Regions from separate parts of the Bacillus cereus group sp. BfR-BA-01430 genome, predicted to be linked through region 3. Evidence: riboswitches for the same ligand, from Rfam matches in the RefSeq annotation. Region 3 holds a riboswitch; each other region holds the start of a gene.

Region 1 (7,767 bases), 510 kb from region 3:
GCGGGATACGAGCCATAAAACATATAGGAATCCCTCATTTAAAGACAAAAAAACGCATACCGCCGCTTGACGATATGCGAAAATGCATAAAAGCGTACGTTACGATATTACGCAACGCACGCTTTCAAAAAACAAAAAAAGCCTTATCTTTCCGTACGGGTTGCGCAATGATATGAATGTTTCTTTTCACCTTTTACTACAGTTAACTTCATCATATTTACCATTACAATCATCACGCACACCTCCTTCTTTTATTTTCCATTTTTAATTTTATAACTTGATGGACTTTTCTGTCAATTGTTTTTTCACTTAATCATACAATAACCTTCCATCACAAAAAGATGCAATCCAAATTTGTTATACAAATAAACTTGAAAGATACTGTATTGATATAACAATGACATGTTCTATATGCGACTTAAATAAAGAAAGAAATGTTGATAAAAAGGGGTTATAAAATATATTTCCAATAAGAAATCGTTTTCACAAACATTTTATTTGAAATATATTCTGAAACCACCTACAATCACCATATACTCACTCTTACAAGTTGCTATTTTAGGAGGACGAATCATGACAACTAGCAATACGTACAAATTTTATTTAAACGGAGAATGGAGAGAAAGCTCTTCTGGTCAAACAATTGACATTCTATCTCCGTACTTACACGAAGTAATCGGTAAAGTACAAGCAATTACTCGCGATGAAGTAGATGAAGCGATTGCATCTGCAAAAGAAGCCCAAAAAGATTGGGCAGAAGCATCTCTGCAAGATCGTGCAAAGTTTTTATATAAATGGGCTGATGAGCTTGTAAATATGCAAGATGAAATTGCTGACATCATTATGAAAGAAGTCGGTAAAGGATATAAAGATGCAAAAAAAGAAGTTGTTCGTACAGCTGACTTCATTCGTTACACGATTGAAGAAGCGCTACATATGCACGGAGAAAGTATGGCGGGCGATAGCTTCCCTGGCGGAACAAAATCGAAACTTGCGATTATCCAGCGCGCACCACTTGGCGTTGTATTAGCAATCGCACCATTTAACTACCCAGTAAACTTATCTGCTGCAAAACTTGCACCAGCATTAATGATGGGTAACGCTGTTATTTTCAAACCAGCAACTCAAGGTGCAATTAGCGGTATTAAAATGGTTGAAGCACTTCATAAAGCTGGCCTTCCAAAAGGTCTTGTAAACGTTGTAACAGGACGCGGTTCTGTAATTGGTGACTACTTAGTAGAACACGAAGGCATCAATATGGTATCGTTCACAGGTGGTACGAACACAGGTAAACATTTAGCGAAAAAAGCTTCAATGATTCCACTTGTATTAGAACTTGGTGGTAAAGACCCTGGTATCGTTCGTGAAGATGCTGACTTACAAGATGCTGCAAACCATATCGTAAGCGGTGCATTCTCTTACTCTGGTCAACGTTGTACAGCTATTAAACGTGTACTTGTACATGAAAACGTAGCGGACGAGCTTGTAAGCTTACTAAAAGAGAAAGTTGCTGCATTATCTGTTGGTTCTCCAGAACAAGATAGCACAATCGTTCCATTAATTGACGATAAATCAGCTGATTTCGTTCAAGGTTTAGTTGACGATGCAGTAGAAAAAGGCGCAACAATTATCATTGGTAACAAACGTGAGCGCAACTTAATCTATCCAACAATTATCGATAACGTAACAGAAGAAATGAAAGTGGCTTGGGAAGAACCATTTGGTCCAATCCTTCCAATCATCCGCGTTTCTTCTGATGAAGAAGCAATTGAAATTGCAAACAAATCTGAGTTTGGCTTACAAGCAAGTGTCTTCACAAAAGACATTAATAAAGCATTTGCAATTGCAAACAAAATCGATACTGGTTCTGTTCAAATTAACGGACGTACAGAACGCGGTCCTGACCACTTCCCATTCATCGGTGTGAAAGGCTCTGGTATGGGCGCACAAGGTATTCGCAAGAGCCTTGAGTCTATGACGCGTGAAAAAGTAACTGTCTTAAACTTAGTTTAATCTTATATGTAGAAGCCGATCTAGTTTTAGATCGGCTTCTTTTTTTATTCAAGGCTATTTTCGTAAACATCGTTGTTTTTTATAAAATGAAATTTTTATATGATTTATTGTATAATATATATAGAATTATTTTGCAGATTAGCCGGAGGTCATTTTATGAATTTGCTTCATATCTCTTTTGTCATATTGATAATGGCAGGATTATTATTGGTTGTTTATGGATTACAGAAAAAATCCCAATTATCAATGTTCTTTGGTGGGATAGCTTTCTTAGCGCCAATATTTTATTTCATTAGTTGGTCTCCCGCTTTACCTTTTGTTGCTCCGATGGCACTAGTCATTTCATTTCTTGGGAAGAAAAAAGGGAAAGCCGCTTAACCAGACTCTTTAAAGGGTCTATTTTTTATGCACACTTTACCATTTCAACTGTTTTATAATTACGCTGAAACAAGCATTTACCTATTTCGAGCCAACGGAATTAATAAAGATTGCTCTCCAAATATTTCACAGCAAACCGCTGAATACGCACTAGCCACTCTAATCACAAACTCTTCTCTATAATCTGATTATTACTATATCCATTGACGTATAAAAATTCATTTGTTACCCTTGTTATGTTAATTAAATACATAAATCCTCATTCGTATCTCGGTGAGGTAGAGGTTGCAATCATTAAGAGTATCATTTCAGGAGATGAAGTGGCATCGATGAATAAATGAGAAAGGAATGATTGCCGAAGTAAGATGTGTCCACTATGCACACTTGCTGGGTCTGCTATTTAATAAATGCAGAACTGTCACAAACAATTGTTTGTGGAGAGCTATCGAGAGGTATGTCGTGGGTTTCCTATAAGATAGAAAGCACGTGCGACGATTGTCCGTGCTTTTTTTGTTTTGTACGAAGCTTACCTTACTTCCTTTTTGGAAGACATACATATCTCCTTGCTTGACATGGTTATACTAACTTTGGAGGTATTTTTTATGCAACAGAAAAAATGGGGCTTTTGGGTACTAACAGCATTTGTTGTCGGCAATATGGTTGGCGCTGGTATTTTCATGGTGCCAAGTACATTAGCACAAACAGCAAGCCCTCTTGGTGTTACGTTAGCTTGGTTAACAACCGGATTCGGTGTTTTAATGTTAGCTCTTGTTTTTGGTAATTTAGCAATTCGTCGTCCTGATTTAACGACAGGACCACAAAGTCACGCATACGCTTTCTTCTCATCACCTAAGAAGAAAAAAATGGCTGGATTCAGCATGGTTTGGGGCTACTGGGTCGCAAACTGGGCGAGTAATGTTGCTATTATTACATCTTTTGCAGGTTATTTATCGCTTTTCTTCCCAATTATGAAAGATACACGACTATTATTTACAATCGGTACTTTCGATGTGGAAGTTGGAAAGCTCATTACATTTTCCATTTGTTCTTTCTTATTATGGGGAACACATATCATTTTAACAAACGGTGTAAGTGGAGCTGGAAAATTAAACTTCTTAGCAACAACAACAAAAGTAACAGGATTCCTTCTATTCATCATAGTAACTTTATTTGCATTCCAAGCTTCAAAGTTTGGACAATGGTACACACCAATTGTTGATAAAGAAGGTGTCTCGCATGGGCTACTTTCACAAGTAAACTTGGCAGCTCTAACAACGCTTTGGGCATTTATCGGCATTGAGTCTGCTGTTCTTTTATCAAACCGAGCGAAATCCCCAAGAACGGTGAAACATGCAACCGTAGCTGGATTATTAATCACAGTTGCAATTTATTTAGGAATTACCATTTTAACAATGGGTGTTCTTCACATGGATCAATTGCAAGTTTCAGAACGTCCGTTAGCTGATGCATTAAATGCCGCTATGGGTCACGGCGGAGGAAAATTAATGGCGCTTCTTGCCCTTACTTCTCTCTTCGGTTCCATTTTAGGCTGGATTTTATTAAGCTCAGAAGTACCTTATCAAGCAGCAAAAGAAGGTTTCTTTCCTTCCTTCTTTGCAAAAACAAATAAAAAAGGAAGTCCAATTTATTCACTAAGACTGACAAATGTTATGTCACAAGTTTTCTTATTCTCAACATTATCAGGCACAATCGCTGAAGCTTATACATTCGTTATTACTGTATCAACACTAGCTTACCTCATTCCCTATCTCGTTTCACCAATCTTCCAGTTAAAACTAGTCGCAACTGGTGAAACATATAAAAATGAAATGCGGGCAAGAATTACAGATGGCATAGTCGCAGTTATCGCACTTTGCTATGCACTATGGGTGATTAAAACAGGCGCTTCTGATTTAAAAACATTCCTTCTCGGAATTGGTTTATTCGTAGTCGGCTTTGTCTTCTATCCATTAATGAATCGCGATACAAAACAAAATAAAAACGAGCAAGTTGCCTAAAGCAATTTGCTCGTTTTTATTTTCACCTTATAATAGAAATAGAGGTGAAAAACATGTCAATCGAATCGCTATGGAGCAGCCGCTTCCAACAACATATTCAAAATATCATTACATACTTTGCACGTATGATTAACGGTTTACTATATAGCTTTATCTTTATTTCATGCGTTGGTGCATACTATTATGCTCAGTTTCTAAAAACATCTCCTTCTAAAGGACTATCTTTCATACTCATAACGGCTGTACTTACCTTTATGATAACGAGATGCCCAATCCGCACATTGATTCAACGACCTGATGCTGTTTATTTGCTTGCACTAGAAGAGAAATTAACATCTTATTTCAAAAAGGCGCTTCTATATAATTACATCATTCAGCTTTTCCCGCTACTATTTACGTTCCTTATTCTCGTGCCACTTGCTATGCAATCATTACAATTAACTGTACCTTTCTTATGTACAATCTTTATTGTTTTAATGATTACGAAAGCATGGAACATGTACATACACTGGGCGTGGCGTGATCATGATGAAAAAAACATATGGCTGATCATTCGCATAGCTTGTAACGCCCTTATCATTTACATGCTGTTTTATACAGCAAATGTAATCGTATTAGGCGGATCGCTCTTACTTCTCGCTTTCCTACTTCTATATACGAAAAAACAACCTACAAAACGAATACCGTGGGAATACATCATTGAGCAAGAAGAAAAATTAGATGTTCGCTTTTATCAATTTGCTAGCATCTTCACCGATGTGCCTCAGTTAAAAAAACAAGTACATAAAAGAAAATGGCTTACCAGTTGGATCGAACCTTTCTTACATAAAAAACAAGCAACTTTCTTTTATTTAAATACGCTATCATTTTTACGCGGCAATGATTATTTCGGTATATATATTCGCTTAGGGCTGATTGGTGCCTTCACCTTATACTTTATACCAAACATATATGCAAAAGGCGCTATCACTTACGTCGTCCTCTATATGATTTCTATGCAGCTTCGTTCCCTTTGGAAATATTTTCCGGGAAATATTATTGTAGCATTGTATCCGATTCCTACTGAAGAAAGAATGAAGCAATTTCTTAGCTTAATTTCCATATTAATAAGTATTCAATTCGTAGTTTTTTCAGCTGTTATACTTGTTGCTACAGGACAATTTTTGCATAGCCTTATCATTATGATTATCGGATTACTTTGGATCAAATTTATTATTGTACCAAAAACGAAAAAACGAATTACTTCATTTTAATTCCAAAAGCAGATTTCAATGACTAAAAGCCACGGAGAAAATACATTTCCTCTGTGGCTTTTGTTATACGAGAATAGACGGAATGCCCGCACTCGATTTCTACTTTCCCTTTTCTCTTGACGTAAATTGGTGCTCCTTCGTCAAACAAAAGACTTTTCTTTGCTCTCATTTTTCCTTCTTCATACACTAGGTTATTTCTGTTTTTTCTTAAGCTTACTTTACCTAATGTATGATCGTTTTACATATAAAAACCGTAATACATGTTTACACCCCAATAAAAAGGGTATCTATTAAATTAACAGAGTAAAGGAGGGATCAATGTTGTGAATAAAAAAACCGAGCAATTAGAAGACCATATTATCGATAATCAACGCAAACATGCTTTAACAACAAACCAAGGGCTAAAAATAGCCGAGGATGAATTCTCTTTAAAGTCGGGCTTAAGAGGTCCAACCTTAATGGAGGATTTCCACTTTCGCGAGAAAATGACTCATTTTGATCATGAACGAATTCCAGAAAGAATTGTTCATGCACGCGGCGTTGGCGCACATGGTTATTTTCAACTTTATGAATCCTTAGAAGCATATACGAAAGCGGATTTCCTTACTGACCCTTCAAAAAAAACACCTGTATTTGTACGATTCTCGACCGTTCAGGGATCTAAAGGTTCCAATGACACAGTAAGAGATGTGCGCGGATTTGCCACAAAATTTTATACAGATGAGGGTAACTATGATTTAGTGGGTAATAATATACCCGTATTCTTTATTCAAGATGCTATTAAATTTCCTGACTTTGTCCATGCCGTTAAACCGGAACCGCATACTGACATTCCGCAAGGAGCTAGCGCTCATGATACATTTTGGGATTTTATTGCGCAGAATCCCGAGTCCACTCATATGGTTATGTGGCAGATGAGTGACCGCGCCATTCCGCGCAGTTTACGAATGATGGAAGGTTTTGGGGTTCATACATTTCGACTTATTAACAAAGAAGGAAGAGCCCATTTCGTAAAATTTCACTGGAAGCCTACCCTCGGGGTTCATTCATTAGTATGGGATGAAGCGCAAAGGATTGCTGGGAAAAATCCTGATTTCCATCGTCAAGATTTATACGAAGCAATTGAAAAGGGAGATTATCCTGAATGGGAGCTTGGAGTACAGTTGATTCCCGAAGAAGATGAGCATACATTTGATTTTGATATTTTAGATCCAACGAAGTTATGGCCGGAAGAAGAAGTTCCCGTAAAACTAGTTGGTAAAATGACATTGAACAAAAATGTTGATAACTTCTTTGCCGAAACGGAACAGGTAGCATTTCACCCTGGACATGTCGTACCAGGTATTGATTTTTCAAATGACCCTCTTTTGCAAGGAAGATTATTCTCCTATACAGATACACAATTATCTCGTTTAGGAGGCCCTAATTTTCACCAAATTCCTATTAATCAGCCTGTATGTCCGTTTCATAATAATCAGCGTGACGGTATGCATCAGATGAAGATTCATCGCGGACAAACGAGCTATCACCGCAATGGCTTAAATGACAATCAACCAGCGACCGTCCCGGCCGAACAGGGAGGATATGAACATTATCAAGAAAAGATTGATGGGCATAAAATCAGAGGTCGTAGTACAAGCTTCCTTGACTTTTATTCTCAGGCTAAACTTTTCTACAATAGCATGAGCCCGATCGAAAAGCAGCACATAAAAGAAGCATTTTGCTTTGAAGTTGGAAAATGTAAATCTGACATGGTGAAGGCAAATGTAATTGCTCTTCTGAATCACGTTGATCGTCAATTAGCACAGGAAATAGCTGCTGTTGTTGGAGCTCCTTTGCCTAAGGAAAATCACGAAATACATTCGGATGCAAAATCACCTGCACTCAGTATGGCCAATACTATTTCTAAAGCTGCTTCCAAAAATGTTGCAATTCTATTAAATGGTGAAATAAGCGTATCCCTTCTGTCCGAATGGATTCAAGCTTTTGCACAGCACCGAATGAACTATAGCATCGTAGATCAGAAAGTTTATCATTTTAATGATTCCATTAAAGTAACGGATACTTATACAACAACAGATCCCTCCCTTTTTGATGCAGTATTA
Region 2 (7,767 bases), on a different contig from region 3:
AAATGTTAGCGGCGCTTGGTGGGATTTTTTCAAAGTCAGGTGTTGGACAAGTTGTTTCTGATTTAGTTGGTCAAGTATTGCCGACAGAATATCCATTTATTGCTGTGATGGCGTATTGTTTAGGGATGATGTTATTTACAGTTGTAATGGGAAATGCCTTTGCTGCTTTTGCTGTGATTACAGGCGGAATAGGACTACCTTTAATCGTTCAAATGCATGGCGGTAATCCGGCTATTATGGCAGCACTTGGTATGTTTGCAGGATATTGCGGAACATTGTTAACGCCAATGGCAGCCAATTTTAATATTGTCCCAGCAATGTTGTTAGAGTTAAAAGATAAAAATGCAGTCATTAAGGCGCAGGCGCCGATTGCTATTACTATTTTTGTAATCAATATGTTCATTATGTACGGACTTGTATATCGCTTTTAATAGGGAGTGTTGTAGATGAAAACAGTATTGTTAACAGGGTTTGACCCTTTTGGAGGAGAGAAAATGAATCCTGCTTGGGAAGTAGTCAAAGCATTACATGAAAAAGAAGGCAATGGGTATAAGGTGATTAGTAAACAGATTCCAACAGTATTTCATAAGTCAATCGAACAGCTAGAAGCATATATAGATGAGTTTAATCCAGAACTAATCATTTGCATTGGACAAGCTGGAGGAAGGGCTGATATTACAGTAGAGCGTATTGCAATTAATGTCGATGATGCAAGAATTCCAGATAATGAGGATTATCAACCTATCGATGTTCCAATTATAGAAGGTGGGCCTGTTGCATATTGGTCGACACTTCCTATAAAGGCGATTGTCAAGAAACTTCGTGAGGAGGGAATACCAGCTTCTGTATCACAAACTGCTGGTACTTTTGTTTGTAATCACCTTTTCTATGGACTGATGCATCAATTAGCAACAAAGAATAAAAATACGCGCGGTGGTTTTGTACATATTCCATTTCTCCCTGAGCAAGCTAGTCTTCATGTTAATCAGCCAAGCATGTCGCTTTCGACGATTATAGCGGGTATCCAATTATTAATCGAAGTTGCGTTACAAGTGGAAAAAGATATTGTAGAATGCGGGGGAACTACACATTAAGGAAATGACAACTGGTATAATGTAGAAAGAAATCTACATAGAGGTGAGAGTTATGCAGCAATACAAAGAAGTTCGCTCCATTCTAGAAAATGCAAAGAAAATAACGGTATTAACTGGCGCAGGTGCAAGTACAGAAAGTGGAATACCTGATTTTCGCTCAGCAAATGGATTATATGCGGATGCAAAAGTAGAAATGTATTTATCGAGAGGATATTATAATCGCAATCCAAAAGAATTTTGGAAACATTATAAAGAGATTTTTCAAATTCGTACATTTCATCAATATAAGCCAAATCGCGGACATACATTTTTAGCAAAGTTAGAAGAAGAAGGAAAAGATGTGACAGTATTAACGCAAAATATTGATGGTTTACACCAATTAGGCGGTAGTAAACATGTCATTGATTTACATGGAACATTGCAAACGGCACACTGTCCGAAATGTAAAAGGAAATACGATTTACAATATATGATTCATCATGAAGTACCGCGCTGTGAAACGTGTCAGTTTATTTTAAATCCCGATGTTGTTTTATATGGTGATACACTACCACAATATCAAAATGCAATTCAACGTTTATATGAAACAGATGTATTATTAGTTATGGGAACGTCCTTAAAAGTACAACCAGTCGCATCGTTTCCGCAAATTGCAAAGAAAGAAGTAGGAGCAACCACTATTTTAGTAAACGAAGAATTAACGGGGCAAGAACATCATTTCGATTATGTATTTCAACTTAAGATTGGTGACTTTGTAAAGAGAATATAAAAATTTACGAAATCCTTTTTCAAAAGAAAAAGTAATAAATGAAGTGAAAACAGCCGTGTTTCAATATGAAGCACGGCTGTTTTTTTATGAGTATTTGCTTCTATTAAGAAGCGGTGTTGGTTTACTTCGTGTAAGAAAGAACCTTTTTATTTTTTGATGGCTAATCCATACACAAGTGTTTCACTAGGAGTCGTAATACTAAAACCAGTCGTTTTATAATCGAGCTTGAATGTATCGCCTACATATTCTTCTGTAAATGAATCCATTTGAATAACGAGATGTTCATCTTCATATACGACTTCATCTGCACAATAGGAATCAATAATGAAATCAATATCGACAAAAATACTGCAAGAGTTTGTCATTGTTCCTCGAATTCGGATGATTTTTTTAGTATCGGAACTGAATCTTTGGATTGCTACTTTTGCTTCGTTAGTGATACGAATGTTCATGAAATCCCAACCTTTATATATGTTCTTATTTGTATTATGACAAAAACATACGAAATGAGAAAGGGGATAGATGTATAATGATGGTACTGTAAAGATTCATGCTACACATAAATCTTCTCCATTAAATATAAATGATTAAAAGGAAGAGAGAAGAGATAAAAAAATACCAGCAAACATAAGTATGCTTGCTGGTATGCATTCATTATAGTTCACATTTATCAAGTGGAATGATTTTTGTTTTCTTTACAAATTTATAACTAAGCCAAATGATAAGGAAGAGTGGAAGTCCAATATAGGAAACGAGTACGCCGTTCCAATCGATAGACTCGCCCATAAATGCGCCATAATTTTGTCCTAAAATAACGATTAAGCAAAGTGCAAAGGCGAAGATTGGGCCAAATGGGAACCATTTTGCTTTATATGGTAAATCATTCAAGTCTTTCCCTTGGGCAATATATGCTTTACGGAAGCGGTAGTGACTAATAGCGATTCCGACCCAGGCAATAAAACCGGACATACCGGAGGCGTTTAATAACCAAACGTATACAACACCATCTCCGAATAAGGAAGCTAAGAATGCTGCGCTACCAACTAATGAGGTAGCGATTAAAGCATTTACTGGTACACCGCGTTTATTTAGTCTTCCTAAAAACTTCGGTGCCTTCCCTTGACGGGCTAAATCCCAAAGCATACGAGTAGAAGCATACATTCCAGAGTTTCCGGCAGATAAAACAGCAGTTAAAATAACAGCGTTCATAACAGAAGCAGCGAAAGCGACACCAGCTTTTTCAAATACAAGTGTAAATGGGCTCACGGTAACATCGCTTGCAGCCAGGCTATCTGTTGTATAAGGAATCAATAATCCGATAACAAGAATAGCGAAAATATAAAATAGTAAAATGCGCCAAAAGATAGAACGAATTGCTTTTGGAATGCTGCGCTCTGGATCAGAAGTTTCACCTGCGGCTACACCTAATAATTCAGTTCCTTGGAATGAGAATCCAGCTGCCATAAAGACACCGATAATAGCCATAATGCCGCCGTTAAATGGTGCATCTGCAACTGTGAAATTTTTAAAACCGACTGGTTCTCCGCCCATAATGCCGAAAATCATCATAAATCCAACGACTAAAAAGAGAATAACAGTTGCTACTTTAATGAGTGCAAACCAATATTCTGCTTCGCCAAATCCTCTGACGGATAAATAGTTTAAAAGAAACATAATAGCTAAACAAATGGCACTCCAAATAAGAGAAGGAGTATCGGGAAACCAAAATTTCATAATTAATGTTACAGCAGCAAGCTCTGCTGCAATTGTGATTGCCCAGTTATACCAATAATTCCAGCCAAGTGCAAATCCAAGTGATGGATCAACGAATTTTGTTGCGTACGTGCTAAAAGACCCAGCGACAGGCATATATGCTGCTAATTCAGCTAAGCTTGTCATTAAAAAATAAACCATAATTCCAATTGCGGCATATGCGACAAGTGCGCCGCCAGGACCAGCTGAGTGAATAACACCGCCGCTGGCAAGAAATAAACCAGTACCAATTGTACCACCGAGAGAGATCATTGTAAGGTGACGCGATTTCAGTCCTCGTCTCAGTTCACCTTGATTTTTTGTGGATTGTTGCGTTTTAGAGGTAGCTTGATCTGCTATATTATTCATGTGTAACACTCCTTTTTTTAAGATAGGAAGGAGCGGGGGAATATAAAAAACCGCCAAAGGACTTTGGCGGAACGTTTCAAAATAACCACCCCATCATACCCTTCCGTTAAGATAGCTCCCCACGTTTACACGGTATTTTGTAAACGTGACAGTTCTGTTCCTATTCGGAGACAGCCCCAACTTATATTCCCAGAGAAGAAATATAAACTTCGGCAACTTTTCCTTTCAAGCGGGGTCATAGACATTCTCTGTGCCTCATCCGCCTTACTCTTAAAAGTCGCAACCTCTACCTCATCGGATTGATGAGGATTTGTTTATTGCTATGATTTTTAATATATGGCAATTGTAATGACTTTCTGAAAATATTGCAAGGGATTTTTGTAGGAAATAATCAAAAAAAGTTGGTTATTGTATCGGAAACATTTTCAAAACTCCGCTCAAACCTATTTTGTATGTAAATAGAATGATAAAAAAGTTATTATACAAATGTTTCGCAAAAAAGAAGAGGAAATCCTTTAAAAATTAAAAGAAAATTCAGAAAAAGATAAAAATGACAAAATATTTAATTTTAAAAGAAAATTCGTTATTTTTTGATATACTTCTTAGGAAGCATATTGATGAAAGGGGAAAGAGAGATGTTTTGTATATTTGCTTTTGTTAAGGTAGATCAATTTGTATAAAAAAGGGGAATGAGAATGAGTTTAGAAACAAAAAGATTAAAGATTATACCATGTACAGAAGAAACGCTCTATATGACGGTTGAACAAGGATACGATAACGGACCACATATTGAAAATTATGTTCAGAAATTAAAAGAAGATGCTTCCTTGCTGTATTGGGGAAGTTGGCTTGTTGTTCGAAAAAGCGATGGTAGGATGATTGGTGACATTGGATTTAAAGGTGCACCAAATAGACAGAAAGAAGTGGAAATTGGATATGGGTTTCTTGAGGAATATTGGAACAAGGGATATGCAACGGAAGCAGTAGGAGCACTGGTTCGCTGGGCATTTCAGACTTCAAAAGTTGAAACAATACGAGCTGAAACACTTCATAATAATATCGGGTCCATTCGTGTGCTAGAAAAATTAAATATGAAACAAATAGGCAAAACGGAAAAAATGATAAAGTGGCAATTAAGATAGCGTAGAATAAATAAAAAAGCATGATCCTTTAAGCGGTATCATGCTTTTTGTATTAAGGTAATATTTGTTTTTGGTCAGTTGGATAGTTAACGCTTTGTTTTGTTAACTGGGAGTGATTGCGAATAGATAAAAATAGAGCGATGATAACAATCAGTCCTACAGCAACATAAGAAAGTATAATAATCGTTGGATCTAATTGGAATGCTGTAAGAAGTGTTCGAATGTTTGTGAAGATAATAAGACCACCAACAAATACGCCAAGTAAATGAGACGGTACAATTCGAACTAACCATGCTGCAATCGGAGCGGCAATAATCCCACCTAGCATTAAAGCAAATACCCAAAGCCAGCTTACTTGTTCCCATCCTAAAGAAATGAAAAATCCAATTGTCGCTGCTAAAGCGACAGGAAATTCACTCGTATCTACAGAACCAATCACTTTTCTTGCTTCATTCCCACGCGCGAGAAGCACGGGTGTAGTGATAGGGCCCCAGCCTCCGCCGCCAGTTGAGTCAACGAATCCCGCAAATAAACCGAGAGGAATCAGTTGTTTGCTAGACATACGTTTGTTAGATGAAACGATTTGTTTTTGAATAATAAATCGTAATAAAATGTAGACACCTAAAGTGAATAAAAATAAAGAAATGTATGGTTTAATTACATCACCAGGTAAATTGCTTAAAAAACAAGCACCGACAAAAGCGCCAATTGCTCCTGGTAATGTAAGCCTTGAAACAGTATATTTATCGACATTTCCAAAGCGTAAATGGGAAAATCCAGATGCGGCTGTTGTGACCACTTCAGCTAAATGAACGGAAGCAGAAGCAACGGCTGGTGCGATTCCAAACATTAATAATAAAGAGGTAGATGTGACCCCATACGCCATTCCAAGTGCTCCGTCAATCAATTGAGCAAAAAAACCAATAATAGCAAAGACAATTAATTTCTGCATATATAATCCCCCTAATAATAAATGAAAAAGGCGCTTTTCTCGTGTGAGAAAAGCGCCTTTGGTTTTTCCAATCAGCATAATATAAATTTTTTTATTATTATAATGCATATTAAACTCATAAATCAACTAGGTTTTGAAAAGTTTTTTGAATTGATTGAAATAACGGAATGGTTATATAATAAAAAGATGTAGATTAGAGGAGGGAAAAGCGTGTTAGCATTTGATCATCTCGTTCATGCTGTTCGATGTACACCAAAAGAAGCGGAAAAACAAATGAAGGAACTCGGATTCCATACGATGCAAGGCGGAGAACATACAGATTGGGGAACGTGGAATAGTTTATGTTATTTCGATTTATCTTATATTGAGTTTTTAGCAATGCAAGATGAAGAGAAAGCGAAAGTAGCAAATAATCCACTTGTTCAGGAAACGGTTGCGAAATTACAAGAGGCGGAAGGGCTGCTGCAAATTTCCATTCGGACAGATTGTATGGAAGAACTTGCGAATCGTTTGGAGAAAAAAGGGATAAACGTAATGGGGCCAATGGAAGGAAAAAGAATGAGAAACGATGGCCGTCTATTAGAATGGAAAATGTTATTTGTGGAACAAGAAGAAAATGGTCCAAAACTCCCTTTCTTTATACAGTGGGGAGATCATGATGAAAGTAGAAGAGCTGACTTACAGAAGGCGGGAATCATCGCTCCCCATCATAATGAAGTAAAAGAAATGAAAACCATTTTTTACGCAGTGAAAAATGCTCGTGAAACAGTGAAACGATGGAAAGAGCTCCTGGAAGTGCAAGCAAGCTCTTCGGATATTCATCAAGAATGGAATGCGATTTGCCAAAGTGTATCATTTGGAAATGTCAGAATTCAATTTTGTGAGCCTATTGGTGAAGGATTCGTTCAAAAGCAGTTAGAAAAAAATGGGGAATATCCTTTTGCAGTGGAATTACAAGGAACGCATCATCATAAGAGTAAAAAACAAGTGTTAGGTAGTGTATACATCTATTAATCGGGGGAGTCGATGTGCAAGAAGTTTTAACTGAATTAGAAAAACGATTAAATTGGCCTCATATCGTAAAGTGTACCGTTATTTCAAAAGGATTTTCGCTAGATCAAAAGTATAAAATTGAACTAGAAAACCGTGAGCGTTATTTTATAAAGGTATGTGATCGTGTAGCTCGTAAACGTAAACAGGAAGAATACGGATATATGAGTCGTTTGGAATTATTAGAGGTGCCAATGCCAAAACTACTTCATTTTGTAAATCTTGATTCATGCAATCGATGTGTACAAGTGTTTGAATGGATGGAAGGAGAAGATGGAAAAGATATACTTGCCAAATTGACTGAGAAAGAGCAATACATAGCTGGAAAAAGAGCGGGAGAAGTATTAAAGGCAATTCATACTGTGAAGGAAAAGAATGTAGAAGAATCTTGGGAAACGTTACGGTGGAATAAATATAAGAAATACTTGCAAGCATTAGAAGAATATGAGACTGATTTTATTGATATAAAACGAGTGTTAACTTTTGTAGAAACTCATAAACATTTATTACAAGACCGTCCGGTTGTATTTTTACATGACGATTTTCACCCAGCGAATCTTATGTTTTATCATAATGAGTTTCGTGCTGTGATTGACTTTGCAAGATTTGATTTTGGAGATCCAATTCATGATTTTTATA
Region 3 (7,767 bases):
TTTATCATTTGAATGGAAGACAGCAGAATAATAACCATATTTTTTAAGTTGTTCTGGGGTTGCTGTATACTCATTTGTTGCATGAGTAAAGAAGACAGAACCGCGATCTAATGGATAAAGTGAATTCTCAACGATAAATTCTGCATCCGATGTTTTACCTTGTCCAGTTTGATGATAAAAGTTGTCGAAATAGTAACTATCTTTAATGAAACGATTTAAAAATGGAGTAATTTCTTTGCCGTTCATTTTTTTGTTAATAACAAAATTTTGTGTAGACTCCATTGAAATTAAAATGACATTTTTTCCTTTTGCAATACCGAACAACTCTTTATCAAATCCTGCATCTTTTGTGTCTACATAGTTTTTAATTTCAGAAAAGCCATCTCCGCTCGCAAAGACACGCTCGGCAGAACTTTTCGATTGAAGTGTAATATCAAATACATGATATGTATATAACCCTAAATTTTTAACGACTGTTTGTCGATCAAAAGATCTTGAGAACAACTGTGGTTTATAAATGATCGATACAATGAGCTGTAATGCTAATAAAGCTGTAATACCACCGAAAAAGGTTCTCTTTTCTATTTTTGATAACGGTGTTGTATCGCAGAACTTCGGAAACTTACGTGAAAGAAACATTAAGATGATTGCATCTGTAAATAAAAGTAATGTTTTATACGTAAAGAGTTCTTTAATACTTGTTCCTAAATCAGCCATATTATTCGTTTGGAATAAAACAGGAAATGTAACAAAATCATTATAAAATCCGTAAAACATTGCATTCCCAAATAAAATGAAGGAAAAAATAAAGCTAATTCCGATAATAAGTCGATTTCGATACTTCGATGCAAGCAGTGCGAACCCAAAGAATAATAGTAAAGAAGCTAGTGGGTTGAACAAGAGCATGATTTCTTCAAAGAAATTATCAATTTTAATATCGAAGGCTAGCTTGTACACAATATATGTTTTCATCCATAATAAAACGACTGCGACAAGCGCAAATCGTAATTTTGGAAACAAGTGTTGTAGCATAGTATACTCCTTTCTTATATTTATGACAGTTCTCGTGATTGTACTTTGTTAAGTAGAAGCTTCACTTTATATATACGAACAGCCTTATATGATTATGATTATTGTACTATGTGTACCATTATACGAGAAGAGAAACGAATTGTGGATGCTTTTTGTGAGAATCGATTAGAAAAAGAGAAGTGGGAGACAATAAAATGAAATGATACTCATGCAAAGAACGGAATAAAATATTGCATGAGAATAGGAGGGTATAATGAAAAAAATAATGTATTTCGTACTATGTAGTATCTGCATTGTATGTTCTGTTCCTGGGTCAGCTACCGCTCAATACGATGTTCCTTTACTGGAAGATGCTCTTTACTCGGTATTGTTCCCGCAAATAAACGCTGCAATGGAAAAGCATTATGGAAAATTAAAGCCGTATGATTGTCCGAAAATCGTTAGTTTAAAAAAACTTTATAGCGGTACATATGTATTTCAAGCGGTCATTGAAGTAACGAAATATGAACCAGGCATAGGGGGAGAAAAAGTTCCTCCTTTTGAGAAAGTCAACGTCACTTTTAATAATGAAGAGGGGGAGTGGAACGTAACAAAGGTGGAGGTAAAGCGTTTGCCAAATCATACAAAGATAAATTGTAAGAAATAGTTTGACAAATAAATTATTTCTTTGGTATTGTTAATAGCAACATAAGATGTTTGACAAATGAATAGACTTACCTCATCTACTCTCAAAGGTAGAGGCCGCGATAGGAAAGAGTAAACTATAGGAGATTGAGTGGAATCGCTGATTATAGTCTGAAAGGGACTGTCGCCGAAATATAAGAATAACCACATTATTCGTATATTGGGACTATATTGAATAAATGTAGTACTGTCATAAGATTTATTTTATTTTTATGGAGAGCTATTTGGAGATGTTGATGCGGTTTCTTATTTGAGAAGATAACAACTTGTTTATTTTTTCAATATGTATAATTTCTAATAAGAAACGCGTGTGAACATTGTTCCGCGCGTTTTTTATTTATCCCGTATTAACAAGTAGTAAATCTCCTGCCTGAAGATTCAAGAAAGAACAAGGAAGATAGGTGGGAGATGAACTGCCTGTAACAGCCTGATTGGTGAGAGCTCATAATCAGTAGGGAATGAAGCTCCCCATTGATGAAAGGTTCACTTTATCTAAAAGCGTGCTGCAATGAATAGAGGATTGGGGTTATGAGTTTTAGAGAAAATAAGGGAGGAATTTACATGTATTTACACGGCACGAGCCGGATTAATGAACAAGGACACTTAGAAATTGGAGGATGCGATACAACGCAGTTGGCGAAACGATATGGGACACCGCTTTATGTATATGATGAAACTGCAATTAGGGAAAATTGTCGTGCGTTTCACTATGCTTTTCAAAAAAGTGGGTTCTCTTATCAAGTAGCATATGCAAGTAAGGCGTTCTTGTGCATGGAGATGTGCCGAGTAGCATTAGAGGAAAATATGTCTTTAGATGTTGTTTCGGGCGGAGAGTTATATACCGCTTTACAAGCAGGGTTTCCAGCATCACGCATTCATTTTCATGGGAATAATAAAACAGAAGAAGAAATGAGAATGGCGCTAGAAGCAAATATTGGATGTTTTGTAGTAGATAACTTTTTTGAATTAGAAGTATTACATGATTTAGCAGAGCAGTATAAAAAAATTGTGAATATATTGATTCGTGTCACACCTGGTGTAGAGGCGCATACACATGAATATATCACAACAGGTCAAGATGATTCGAAATTTGGTTTTGGCGTTTCAAATGGGCAAGCAATGCAAGCGATTGAACGTACATTAGAAAAATCAAATTATAATGTGTTAGGTATACATTCACATATTGGTTCGCAAATTTTTGAAACAGCAGGTTTTATTCGTGCGATTGAAGTATTACATCATTTTTTAGAAGAAGTAAAAACAAAAACGAGCTATACAATTTCGGTGCTGAATGTAGGGGGCGGATTTGGTATTCGTTATACGGAATCGGATACACCACTTACTCATGCTGCGTATGTGCAAGCTGTAACAGATGCGGTAAGAGAGCGATTTACAGCGTGTGAGTATCCACTTCCTGAAATATGGATTGAACCTGGTCGCAGTATTGTTGGTGATGCAGGAACAACACTTTATACAGTGGGGGCAATAAAAAATATTCCTGGTATTCGTAAATATGTTTCAGTCGATGGGGGAATGACAGATAATTTAAGGCCTGCATTATATGGTGCACGCTATGAAGCGATGCTTGCAAACCGTGCAAACGCAGCAAACGAAGAAGTTGTCTCAATTGCAGGGAAATGTTGTGAGAGCGGAGATATGTTAATATGGGATGTGTACCTTCCTCAAGTAGTATCTTCAGATCTATTAGCGGTATCTTGTACAGGTGCATACGGGTATTCTATGGCAAATAATTATAATCGGATTCGTAGACCAGCCGTTGTATTTACAAAAGATGGAACATCTCAAGTGGTAGTGGAACGCGAATCGTATGAAAATATAATTGGGAACGATCGCATACGTATAAAAGAGCTTATTTAAAATAAAAAAAGGAGTTGTTCAAAAGTGAACAATTCCTTTTTCGAACAAAAAATATAAAATATATCGGAAAACTAGGATTGAAAAAAATCAGAATTATGATACAATACGAATTACAAAGCTTATCAAGAGAAGCGGAGGGAACTGGCCCTATGAAGCTCAGCAACCTGCTCATAGCAGTAGCAAGGTGCTAAGTCCAGCAAAATGGCATCCATTTTGAAAGATAAGGTAACATATATTACCGAACAGTCTTTTCGAAATGGAAAAGATTTTTTTTATGAATAAAAAGGGGGGCTGTTCGTGGGAGTGCGTGGACATTTTGATGAAGTAGCTGAAAAGATTCAAACGATGCTTGCTGATATGAAATATGGTTCTATTACAATTGTTGTGCAAGATGGGAAAGTTATTCAATTAGAAAAAAGTGAAAAGGTACGCTTGAAATAAAAGCGCTGACTAGAAAAACTAGAGGCGGTTTTAATCTATTTTATTGGATTAAAACCGTCTTTTTGCTTTTTATAGGGGGAAAAACATGTTGACATATGAAACGTGGGAAGAAGACAGTATGTCTTTTTCTGAGAGAGATGAAACGAAAGGGGCGTTAGCTGTATTAGAGTGGGCGTATAAACAATATAAAGATGAAATTATATATGCGTGCAGTTTTGGGGTAGAAGGGATGGTTCTTTTACATCTTATTAATGAAGTAAATCCATTTGCTCAAGTTGTCTTTTTAGATACCAATGTTCATTTTCACGAAACGTATGCGTTAATTGAGCGAGTGCGTCAACGATTTCCAAAGTTAAATATGATTGAGAAACAATCTAGACTGACGCTCGAAGAACAAGCGGAGAAATATGGGAAAGATTTATGGAAACATAATCCTAATCTTTGTTGTAAGCTTCGAAAAATTTTACCTCTTGAAGAATCTTTAACAAATAAAAAAGCGTGGATCTCAGGATTAAGAAGGGAACAATCTGAAACGAGGAAGCATACAAAGTTTATCAATCAAGATCATCGCTTTCAATCGATTAAAATTTGTCCGCTTATTCATTGGACATGGAAAGAAGTATGGCGCTATGTATATAAACATAATTTGCCATACAATCCATTACATGACGTTGGTTATCCAAGTATAGGTTGTGAGAAATGTACATTACCTGTAGGGAAATATGGCGATTCAAGGGATGGCCGGTGGGCTGGATCCGTGAAAACGGAATGTGGACTTCATGACCAATGAAGTTTTTAGTGATCTGAAATAGAGAAAAGAAGGAGTATAGAAAAATGATTGCAACAAATTTTTTAGTAAATCGTATTGATGAAACATATGATACAGCAAATATTGTACAAGAAATTGAGCTAGATAGCATCGCTTTAAGTGACTTGGAACTACTTGCAACAGGAGGGTATAGTCCGCTTATCGGTTTTCTAGGAGAAGAAGAATATCAATCTGTTGTGGAAATAATGCGATTAACAGATGGAAGTATATGGAGTATTCCGATTACACTTCCAGTAACAGAAGAAGAAGCAAAACAATTACAGGTAGGAGAAGAAGCTTTGCTCGTAAAAGATGGCGTCACATATGGGGTCATTCAAGTAGAAGATATTTTTACACCAAATAAGGAAAAAGAGGCATTATTTGTGTATAAAACGACTGAGGATGCTCATCCAGGGGTGAAAAAATTATATGAACGTGCAAATGTGTATGTAGGCGGCGCAATCACACTTGTGAAGCGGATTGAGCATAAGAAGTTTGCTTCTTATTATCTAGGTCCAAGTGAAACGCGTGAAATCTTTGAAAAGCGAGGTTGGAAAACAATCGTCGGTTTTCAAACAAGAAATCCAGTTCACCGAGCGCATGAATATATTCAAAAATCAGCACTTGAAATTGTAGATGGTTTGTTTTTGAATCCGCTTGTTGGAGAAACAAAATCAGATGATATTCCAGCAGATGTAAGAATGGAAAGTTATGAAGTACTTTTGAAACATTATTACCCAAACAATCGTGTTTTCTTAGGAGTGTTTCCTGCTGCAATGCGTTACGCAGGGCCGCGAGAGGCAATATTTCATGCATTAGTTAGGAGAAATTTTGGTTGTACGCATTTCATTGTAGGACGCGATCATGCTGGAGTAGGGAACTATTATGGTACGTACGAAGCGCAGGAGATTTTTAAACTTTTCACAGTAGAAGAGCTAGGAATTACACCACTCTTTTTTGAACATAGCTTTTACTGCAAGAAATGCGAGGCGATGGCTTCAACAAAAACATGTCCGCATGGAAAAGAAGATCATGTCATTTTATCAGGGACGAAAGTCAGAGAAATGCTAAGGGATGGTGACGTTCCGCCGAGTACATTTAGCCGGAAGGAAGTCATTGAAGTATTAATTCACGGTTTACAAAAAGCGCGGTAACAAAATAAGGAGGAATGTAGACTACCATAGAAAAAAATAGTCAAATGTATGGAAGGTGTAGGGCGTGAATGTTCCCAGTGCTTGCGAAAGTGACACATCATAGGATAGAACCTTGCGGGTCGTCTACACTGTCTGAAATGCGATAACCAAGCAAAAGCTAAAAAACGAAAGAAAGGAGAGTCTACTGAGCAGAGAAATATACAATACGAACTGAAATAGATTGTATATATGTACGGTGGGCTACATCGGAATTTACGCCTGTGGAGAGCTTGCACAAACCAAAGTAGCGAGAAAGTGGCAAAATGGGGTTCAAAGAAGCAGGAACACTCTGGATGTGTACATTTGTATACATTTTCAGTAGCAGAGAATAGCATGGACATAAATATTACGTGGCATACAGCTTCTGTTTCGAAAGAGGAGAGAAGAAAGAAGAATGAGCACCATAGTTTTGTCATTTGGTTTACGGGGTTATCAGCTTCAGGAAAGTCAACAGTAGCAAATGCAGTTGCTAGAAAATTATTTGATAGAAACATAGGGAATTATGTATTGGATGGGGATAATATTCGGCACGGTTTGAATAAGGATTTAAGTTTTTCCGAAAGGGATCGTGCAGAAAATATTCGTCGCATTGGTGAGGTTTCAAAATTATTTGTTGATCAAGGAACGATTGTACTTACAGCTTTTATTTCACCTTTTCGAGAAGATCGCCAGCAAGTGCGAGATATTTTTGAGAAAGATGAATTTATCGAAGTGTTTGTAAAGTGTCCAATCGAAGAGTGTGAGAAACGAGATCCGAAAGGGTTATATGAGAAAGCGAGACAAGGGGAGATTAAGCAGTTTACAGGTATTGATTCTCCATACGAAGAACCGGAAAAAGTGGAATTAACTGTGGAAACAAACCGTTATTCCATTGAAGAGTGTGCGGAACAAATCATTCGTTATTTACAAGAACGTAGTTTCATATAGGGGGATAGATTATGAGTTATGAAAAAGTATGGGCAAGCAATGAGAAATTAAATAGGGCAGAGAAAAAGAAATTAAAGAAAGATGGTTTGGAGATTTTTAAAGACATTTCATATTATGCTGAAAACGGCTTTGCATCCATTCCGAAAGAAGAATGGGATTCCTTTAAATGGGCGGGGTTATACTTGCAACGTCCAAAAGAGGCAGGGTACTTTATGATGCGTGTTAATATCCCCTCTGGTATTTTAACGAATGAACAGGTGGAAGTATTGGCTTCTATTGCAGAAGACTATGGCCGCGATGTTCTTGATATTACGACAAGACAGGCAATTCAATTTCATTGGCTACAAATTGAACAAATACCGGATATTTTCAAGCGTTTAGAAAGCGTAGGATTATCAACAGCAGGAGCGTGCGGAGATATTACAAGAAATATTATCGGAAATCCGCTTGCTGGTATTGATCGTGATGAGCTCTTTGATACGGCGCCAATTGTAAAAGACATATACGAGTTCTTTCAACATAATGAGGATTTTTCGAATTTACCACGGAAATTTAAAATGTCTATTAGTGCTAATGTATATAATGCAGCAAATGCTGAAATTAATTGTGCAGCGTTTGTGCCAGCGAGGAAAGAAATAGACGGAAATATAGTAGAAGGGTTTCATGTGCGAGTTGGTGGCGGATTATCAGCGCGTCCTTATTTAGCACAAGAACTCGATCTCTTTGTCCGCCCGCAGCAGGTGAAGGACGTAGCGATTGCTATTGCGACCATCTTTCGGGATTTTGGATATCGTGAAAAACGAC
Region 4 (7,767 bases), on a different contig from region 3:
GACCGAGAAGCTTCATACTCTTTATCACATATGAACGGGCAGTGATTTCTCATCTTCTTTTTTTAGATGGAAATTTCACTGCCCTAAAATAGTGGATTAAAAAGTAGGAATAATTTTTTCTATTGTAGTAAGATAATCTAATAGAAGGGAGAAAAGATATTATGGGAAGGAAAAAAGAAGTAACAAACGCCAAAAGACAACGATCGGAAATTTTGGCTCAAACTATTAAAACTGGAATTATTAAATCGAATTTAGTTCCAATGTTTGCTGGATTGACACTCGCTTTATATAAATATAAAATAAGTCCGTTTGAAAAAATACCAGAGATTTTATTTGCTTTTATAGGTTCTATTTTAATAATAGGAGCAGCGGGGGCATTTAATAATTTATACGATCGTGATATTGACTCTATTATGGAGAGAACAAAAAATAGGCCGACTGTGACGGGGGATATAAGTTCGAAGACAGTACTGTGGCTTGGAATATTGATGACGATTTCTGGTTTAGTATTTCTTGCGTTAACGACATATTTAGCAGCAATACTAGGGTTTTTAGGTTTATTTTTATATGTTGTACCATATACAATGTGGAGCAAAAGAAGAACCATTTACAACACAGAAATCGGAAGTGTTTCAGGGGCAATGCCGCCGCTTATCGGTTGGGCTGCTATATATCCGGATGTAACACATCCAGCTATTATTGGTCTTTTTATTATTATGATTATTTGGCAAATGCCTCATTTCTATGCAATAGCGATTCGTAAACATAAAGAGTATGAGGCTGCGAACGTTCCGATGCTTCCAGTAGTGAAGGGGATTAAAAGAACATATATACAAACAAATGTGTATTTAGTTATTTTAATTATCATAAGTATTCTTTTAGGATCATTAAGTATTGGCCTTATGCTAGTATCGCTTCTGTTAAGCATTTTATGGTTGGCTTTAAGTATTTATGGGTATAAAAAAATGGATTCAGAGAAATGGGCAAAATCATTGTTTATTTTCTCGCTTTTCCATATGACGATTTTATTTTCCACAGTTATTATTTACGCTCTTGTAGGTATCTTTTTTGGAAGTTAATTTGCAAATAATAAAAAACAATTTCCACTATATAGAAGAGGAAATTGTTTTTTATTATGTTCATGTTGTTTTCTTTCTATAGAATTGCTACTTTATAGAAAGGTTATGGATTTGGAAGTGTAATATGAATCTTTTCTACCTTTCCATAGTTTTCTTGCCTTTTCAAATGATATGGAAAATATTTCACGTGTCATAGTGTAACAAAATCATAATGAGCTAGAGAAAAAATAACAACAAAGAAACATTCTTTGCTGTTATGTAGCAAGTCTATTTATTCATTTGTACCAATGGTTCCACTTTTGCCATAAATGCTTGGTGAATTGCTTCTACACCATCTACTAAATGTAGACGATCAATAACAACAGATATTTTCATTTCAGAGGTGCTAACCATTTTAATATGAATGTTTTCTTTTTTTAATGTAGAGAACATATGGGCAGCGACGCCTGGATTAGACACCATGCCAGAGCCTACAATGGATACTTTCGCAAGATGATTTTCATATTCTACAGATTCATAGTGAAGTGTTTCTTGATTTTGTTCTAATACTTCTAATGTTTCTCTTAAGTCACTTGAGTGAATAGAGAAGGATAGATGCACAGTTCCTTCATTTGTAATACTTTGAATAATAATATCAACATTAATATGGGCCTCTGCTAATGTAGAGAAAATCGTTGATAATGAGCCATGTTCTAATCCTTTCATTGTAACGCGTGTAATATTATCTTCAAATGCAATACCTTTTACGATTGATTGTTGTTCCATGTTACATTCTCCCCTTACAATTGTTCCGTTTTCTTGTTCCATACTGGAACGAACTTCTAATACGACATTATGGTTTTTCGCAAATTCAACAGCACGCGGATGTAGGACACTAGCCCCTAAGTTGGCAAGTTCTAACATTTCATCATAAGAGATTTCATCTAATTTATATGCACTATTTACAACGCGTGGATCAGTTGTGTAAACACCAGTTACGTCCGTATAAATATCACATTTTTTTGCTTTAAGAGCAGCTGCTAATGCAACAGCAGTTGTATCAGAACCACCTCGACCTAAGGTTGTAATTTCTTTTTCTTCACTTAATCCTTGGAAACCAGCTACGATAACAATTGTCCCTTCTTGTAAATAAGATTGAATTCGCTCTGTGCGGATATCAGTAATGCGGGCCTTTCCGTGCACAGGTTCAGTTGTAATACCAGCTTGCCAACCTGTTAGTGAAATAGCTTGATATCCTTTTGTTTGCAATGCCATTGTTAAGAGAGAAATTGTTACTTGTTCACCAGTTGTCAGCAGCATGTCTAATTCGCGCTTACTTGGATTTTCTGTAATAGAAGTAGCAAGTGCAACGAGTTCGTCAGTACTTTTGCCCATTGCTGAGACGACAGTGACGACGTTATGTCCTTTCTCGTATTCCTCGATAATTAAATGAGCGACATGTTGAATGCGCTGAATAGTTCCGACCGAAGTACCGCCGAATTTTTGCACAATTGTTTCCATAGTTCATTCCTTCTTTCAGCTTATTTTTGACAATAAATCAGGAAATGTAATGTAGGAGAGTAATGTGAAAATCCCCAATATTCCTGTAGTTACCGGACAGAAAAGAAAAAACACCATCTCAAATAGATGAGGATGGTGCTGTTACAGGAAAAGGGAAACAGAAAACGGAGCTAATAAAAAAATCGCCAAAAAAGGAATATCATTATAAACATGATATTTCTTTTTTGTAGATAGCTCTTCATATATACACGTCTGTATATATGACAGTTCTGTTTCTATTCGAAAACAGCCCCAATCGATAAATGCAGAGAAATTTATCGATTTCGGCAACACTTCCTTTCTTCTAAACTCATTGACATCTCTGTGTCTCCTTTAGAATAATCATAAGTGCTGCAACCTCTATCTCACGTTTTAGGCGAGAGTGTTTCAGTTATGAAGTTGTTGGTAACATTTGTTTTATAATAATTTAAATTTTTCGAGGAATCAAGTTGTTTATTTAAATTCGGAAAATTAAAATTTTTTAGGTTTGCAAGCAGTGAAAAAAGAGGGGATTACAAATGGAAAATGTATGACGTGCTCAAGTACCAATTAGTCAAATAACGATTTGATTTTAAAGTTTAGCATTCAGATAAACTATTCTTCTTTTAAAATATAATTTCTCATTAAAATAGAGAGATATATCGTTTTATGTTAATTTTAAAAATATAGGGCTAGATTAGTTGTTTTTAATAACGTATACTTTTATCGTTAGCTAATTTATCTCGTAGCACAGGGTATTTTTTATCTCCCTCTTGTAAGAAGAGGAAAGTGTGAATTAGTTTGATAGATGAAATGCTAGTATTTTATGAAAAAAGGAGGCTAGTTAACACGGGACGAGTAAGTACATAACGTGTTAAAAGTAAGATGAAAAAAGTAATTTCTAATGTTCTAGCAATGACAGCTGCACTACAAGTTATAATGGTTCCAACAACCTCATTTGCGGCAGAAAAAGGATTTCCAGATGTACCAAAGAGCCATTGGGCATATGAGGCAATCAATGATTTAGCAAATCGAAACATAATTGCAGGTTATGACAACGGTAAATTTGGAGTGGGAGACAGTGTAACGCGTGAACAAGTGGCTGCACTTATTTATCGTACATTGAAACCAGAAGCGAAAACAGAATATAAAAATCCATATCATGATGTAAGTGCAAGTACAACAATGTTTCCAAATGAAATTTTAGCTTTAACGGAGATGGGAATCTTTACAGGGGATGAGAACAAAAACTTTAGACCAAAGGATTCATTAACTCGCGCTGAAATGGCAATGATTTTACAAAGAGCTTATCATTTAAAAGTAAAGGCAAATCATACATTTCATGATGTGGATCCAAATTCTTGGGCGAAAGATGCAATTAGTGCGTTGCAGTCTAACGGACTGGCAGAGGGAGATGGAACGGGTGCATTTTATCCATCAAAAACTGTAACACGTGAGGAATACGCACAATTTTTATTCAATGCGGAACAATCGTATTTAAATTTAGATTTAACATTAGCTTCTAATGTAACAGCAGAAGAAATTGATAATTTTCTTAAGAAATCGCGTTCTGATAGCCCGTTAATTGGCCATGGGCAAGACTTTATTGCAGCGCAAAATGAACATGGTGTAAATGCTCTTTACTTAGCGGCACATGCAATTTTAGAATCTGGATATGGAAGATCTGAAATTGCGTATCGTAAACATAATTTATTTGGACTACGTGCATATGATCGCGATCCATTCTATCATGCAAAATATTTACCAACATATCGTGATAGTATTTCGTATAATGCTAACTATGTGAGAGAGCGTTATTTAGAGGAAGGTGCAATCTATAATAATGGTCCAACATTAGTTGGTATGAATGTGAAATATGCATCCGATCCAGAATGGGCTGGAAAAATTGCTGGTTTAATGGAGCGTATTAAGCCGTTTGATCGAAATGATTATAAAAATGCCAACAGATTACCGAAAAACCCACATACATTAGATGTTGAAGCGTTAGGAAATGAAATTCCATATAAAGATTTAGGAAACAAAGAAATTACTGTTCAGGCATCTGGAAAGTATTATCAAGTGCCATATCCATACGATTTGAAAATTAAGAGTATCCCAAATATTACACAAAATGAAATGGGAACATTAGCGAATGGATTAAAAGTAACAGTTCATCGTGAAGATCCAAATGGATGGGTAGAGTTTTCAATGAAAGATAAGCAAGAAAAATATTGGACATTGAAAAGTAATTTAAAAATGTAATAAACGAAAAAGGTGTTTTCTCCACAGAAAACACCTTTTTCGTTTGAAAAGATTGTTATTCTTCAGTAAATATAAATGTTTGTTGCATCTTTTTACTTTTACTTTCTGGATGCCCGTTGTAAGTAAATTCTTTTTCTTCCCAAGTCATGACAACTTTAAATGTATGGCTAGTAAAATATAGTGGGAAGACCATATAATCAAAACTTGTATGACTTTTTGAGACATTTGTATGTGATGCGGTAGGTTTAAATGTAGTTTTAGCTGATGGATCATTACCAAATATTTCTATAGATACATTTGATACATCTTTACCGATATTTTTAACGAATAAACTATATGTATCATAGACACCTTGCTTCGGTTGTATCGCTTGTTTGTTTGAGTTGTAAGATTTATCAATTTCGATATACCATTGTTTAGACTTTGAGGCAACAGGAAGTTCTTGAAATGTAAAGGCACTTACTTGTATAGGAAATACTATACAAAGAAGAGTAAGTAAGAAAATTATTTTTCGTTTCATTTTACAAAGCCCCTATTCTTTTTATAACTTTATTTGTTATTATTTTCTATTTTTATCATAATATACTATATATTTAAAGAGGAAGAGTAGGCCGAGGGAATGTGATCTTACTTGTAGAGTAAGGAAAAAATAAATGTATATTTTGATTATTTTGCACACCGATGTTTGAGGTGAATAGGAATAAAAGAAAATAAGAAGGGAGAATATCTTTTGAACTTAAAACATGAGAAACGTATGAGGTCAGAAATAGCTGATAAACCTTATTTGACTAAAGGATGGGGCTATGTTGCAGCTCTTGCGCTATTGCCGTATGCAATTTTAAAATCGCTTTGGGCATGGGGAGTAACGGTAGGTCTTACAACAAAACAAGCTATACAAAGTGTAGCAGAGTTTGGTAATACATTAAAGGAAGAATCTTCCTTTTTATATACTATCGGAATAGACTTCACAGCTGTCTTAGCAATACTTGCATCTTTATTTGCTTTAGCGCTCGTGACTTCCTGGGGAGAGAAGCTACCGAAATGGTTATTAATCATATCAGGATGGTCAGTTGGGGGATTAACAGTTCTAGTTAGCTTCTTAACAGCTCTTCAATTTTTAGGAGTGCTTCCAAAAGGATACACCGAAGGATTAGCCATTTGGGTGTATGTAGTCACTTACGGAGGAATGTTCTTGTGGGGAGTAACTGTATTTCTCGCGACTCTGTCGTTTCAGCATCGGATTAAAAACAAATCGTCTGAAAAAGAAATGTAGAAGTTCTAAATTTGAGAAAAGAGCAAAAAGAAAAACTAATTTTAAGTGAAGTCAGTGAAGTATTAAATAAAGTTCCAGTAGAATATAGAGAAGTAGGAAGAGAAGAAATAGAAAAGAAATCCTTCCATTTTCAAATGATGTGAGGCATTACGCAGAAAAGAAAATGGCGAAGAGTTTCATAGATTTATATAAGGCAAGTGTGCCAATGATTTTACTATGTAGCTTAGCTATTCTCGTGTTTTATGAAGGACACTTTTTCAGAAGAAAAGTGCAAAAAAGTAAATGGAGAATTAGGATTGGAAAGGGGAAGAACATAAGGTGGAACAGAAGTCTTAAAAGTGTTGCTTTTTTCTTGTTTCATATCTTATAATGAAGACTATTTTAAATGGGTAAAGACGATTTTGATATCAAAATCGTCTTTTTTATATTATGAAAAAACGATTTTGATGGAAATCAATTGAATAGAGATAAAAATAAAAAAATAAGAAGCATTAGAGATATACTGTAGTCACAAAGGAAAACACAAAAAAATTTGAAGAACAACTTAGGGAATTTAGAGGAAACAAACAGGGAGAACTAAGAAAGGTAACGAGTGGGAAATAAAAAATATTAGTATTTAAATTCAAAATATAAAAATAGGAGTGTTTAATTGTGCCAGTAAGAGTATATGATTATCAAAATAGTAAAACCCCATTAATGTTAGGTTTAGTCGAAAATGTATTAGAGAAAGAAGTATCAGGCAATTATTTTTTAGATACAGATTGGTTAAAAGGGCCGAGCATTTTAATTACATTAAGAGAAAAGGAATCAGAGGAAAGACTTGCTGATCAAGTAAAACAATATGTTGAACATTATAAAAATGAAAATAGTGTAGATCCAGTTGTTATCGAAACGATAAAGAGAAAATATGAAAAAGAACAAAAGAGATTAATTGATCTTGAGTTAAGAACAGCTGAAAATATTGAGATGCAAGATGATGGAGTAGTGGAAATAGGAGAGGGAAAAAGTGGTGTTTATAACTCTGAATATCACAGACAATTATTTAATAGATTTAGATTTTTGATCCAGCCTGTTAATAATAAATTATTAAAAGAGATTAGTGATATGAATGAGAAGGAACGTACAAAATTATTTACGGAAATGTTTCTATATATTGCTACTTTATTTAACGGAAATATTACTCAGGGATACATTTCTTATCTATCTCATGTTATGGGCTTTTTCTCAAGATTAAAACTTGAAGGACATGATGAAAATGTTAAAGAACGATTTGATGATTTATATAACAAATTGTTTAAAGAAGAAATTATAAATTACACTCCAGAAACTAAATCAGCTTTACGTGAATGGAAAGAAGTATGGAAAACTATTAGTGATGATATGAGGGCTGATTTCAAAAAAGAAAAATTTATTGATGACAAAAACCTTGATTTAAACATTCAATATCAAATGTTTAAAAAGCATATTTCAAAGATGGACAATCCATTTCACAATTTGTTACTTGAAAAAGGAGATTTGGAAGCACTAATGATGTCAGATGAGATGATAATTTATCGAAATATTATTAATCTATTCTATATTACATTGCCATTTTTTGAACAAGGAATGTTAAAAAAACATTTTTATGGATACTGT

What was found. Region 3 has a riboswitch for lysine ahead of lysA (diaminopimelate decarboxylase). Riboswitches for the same ligand answer to the same signal wherever they lie in the genome.
Region 1: it holds a riboswitch for lysine, as region 3 does, so the genes downstream of both, MR058_RS00485 (amino acid permease) here and lysA (diaminopimelate decarboxylase) in region 3, are expected to answer to the same signal.
Region 2: it holds a riboswitch for lysine, as region 3 does, so the genes downstream of both, MR058_RS06760 (amino acid permease) here and lysA (diaminopimelate decarboxylase) in region 3, are expected to answer to the same signal.
Region 4: it holds a riboswitch for lysine, as region 3 does, so the genes downstream of both, MR058_RS21405 (aspartate kinase) here and lysA (diaminopimelate decarboxylase) in region 3, are expected to answer to the same signal.

What each region holds. Positions count from the first base shown of each region.
Region 1 is NZ_JAKUEW010000001.1:68,516-76,282, reverse strand. It holds gene gapN (NADP-dependent glyceraldehyde-3-phosphate dehydrogenase) at 574-2,013, shown strand; gene MR058_RS00490 (hypothetical protein) at 2,206-2,391, shown strand; lysine riboswitch at 2,663-2,844, shown strand; gene MR058_RS00485 (amino acid permease) at 2,994-4,409, shown strand; gene MR058_RS00480 (ABC transporter permease) at 4,463-5,662, shown strand; gene MR058_RS00475 (catalase) at 5,986-7,767, shown strand, end outside.
Region 2 is NZ_JAKUEW010000002.1:445,268-453,034, reverse strand. It holds gene MR058_RS06780 (DUF979 domain-containing protein) at 1-431, shown strand, start outside; gene pcp (pyroglutamyl-peptidase I) at 447-1,094, shown strand; gene MR058_RS06770 (NAD-dependent protein deacylase) at 1,147-1,863, shown strand; gene MR058_RS06765 (iron-sulfur cluster biosynthesis family protein) at 2,010-2,315, opposite strand; gene MR058_RS06760 (amino acid permease) at 2,518-3,984, opposite strand; lysine riboswitch at 4,089-4,281, opposite strand; gene MR058_RS06755 (GNAT family N-acetyltransferase) at 4,680-5,126, shown strand; partial or broken gene MR058_RS06750 (sulfite exporter TauE/SafE family protein) at 5,179-6,186, opposite strand; gene MR058_RS06745 (VOC family protein) at 6,289-7,092, shown strand; gene MR058_RS06740 (aminoglycoside phosphotransferase family protein) at 7,107-7,767, shown strand, end outside.
Region 3 is NZ_JAKUEW010000001.1:579,871-587,637, forward strand. It holds gene MR058_RS03015 (LTA synthase family protein) at 1-1,032, opposite strand, end outside; gene MR058_RS03020 (DUF3888 domain-containing protein) at 1,286-1,678, shown strand; lysine riboswitch at 1,760-1,947, shown strand; gene lysA (diaminopimelate decarboxylase) at 2,278-3,594, shown strand; SAM riboswitch class I at 3,711-3,821, shown strand; gene MR058_RS03030 (YezD family protein) at 3,892-4,035, shown strand; gene MR058_RS03035 (phosphoadenylyl-sulfate reductase) at 4,121-4,825, shown strand; gene sat (sulfate adenylyltransferase) at 4,870-5,997, shown strand; gene cysC (adenylyl-sulfate kinase) at 6,370-6,963, shown strand; gene MR058_RS03050 (nitrite/sulfite reductase) at 6,975-7,767, shown strand, end outside.
Region 4 is NZ_JAKUEW010000022.1:25,016-32,782, forward strand. It holds gene cyoE (heme o synthase) at 162-1,079, shown strand; gene MR058_RS21405 (aspartate kinase) at 1,347-2,579, opposite strand; lysine riboswitch at 2,803-2,989, opposite strand; gene MR058_RS21410 (S-layer homology domain-containing protein) at 3,483-4,859, shown strand; gene MR058_RS21415 (hypothetical protein) at 4,915-5,379, opposite strand; gene MR058_RS21420 (hypothetical protein) at 5,590-6,132, shown strand; gene MR058_RS23365 (hypothetical protein) at 6,144-6,275, shown strand; gene MR058_RS21425 (hypothetical protein) at 6,784-7,767, shown strand, end outside.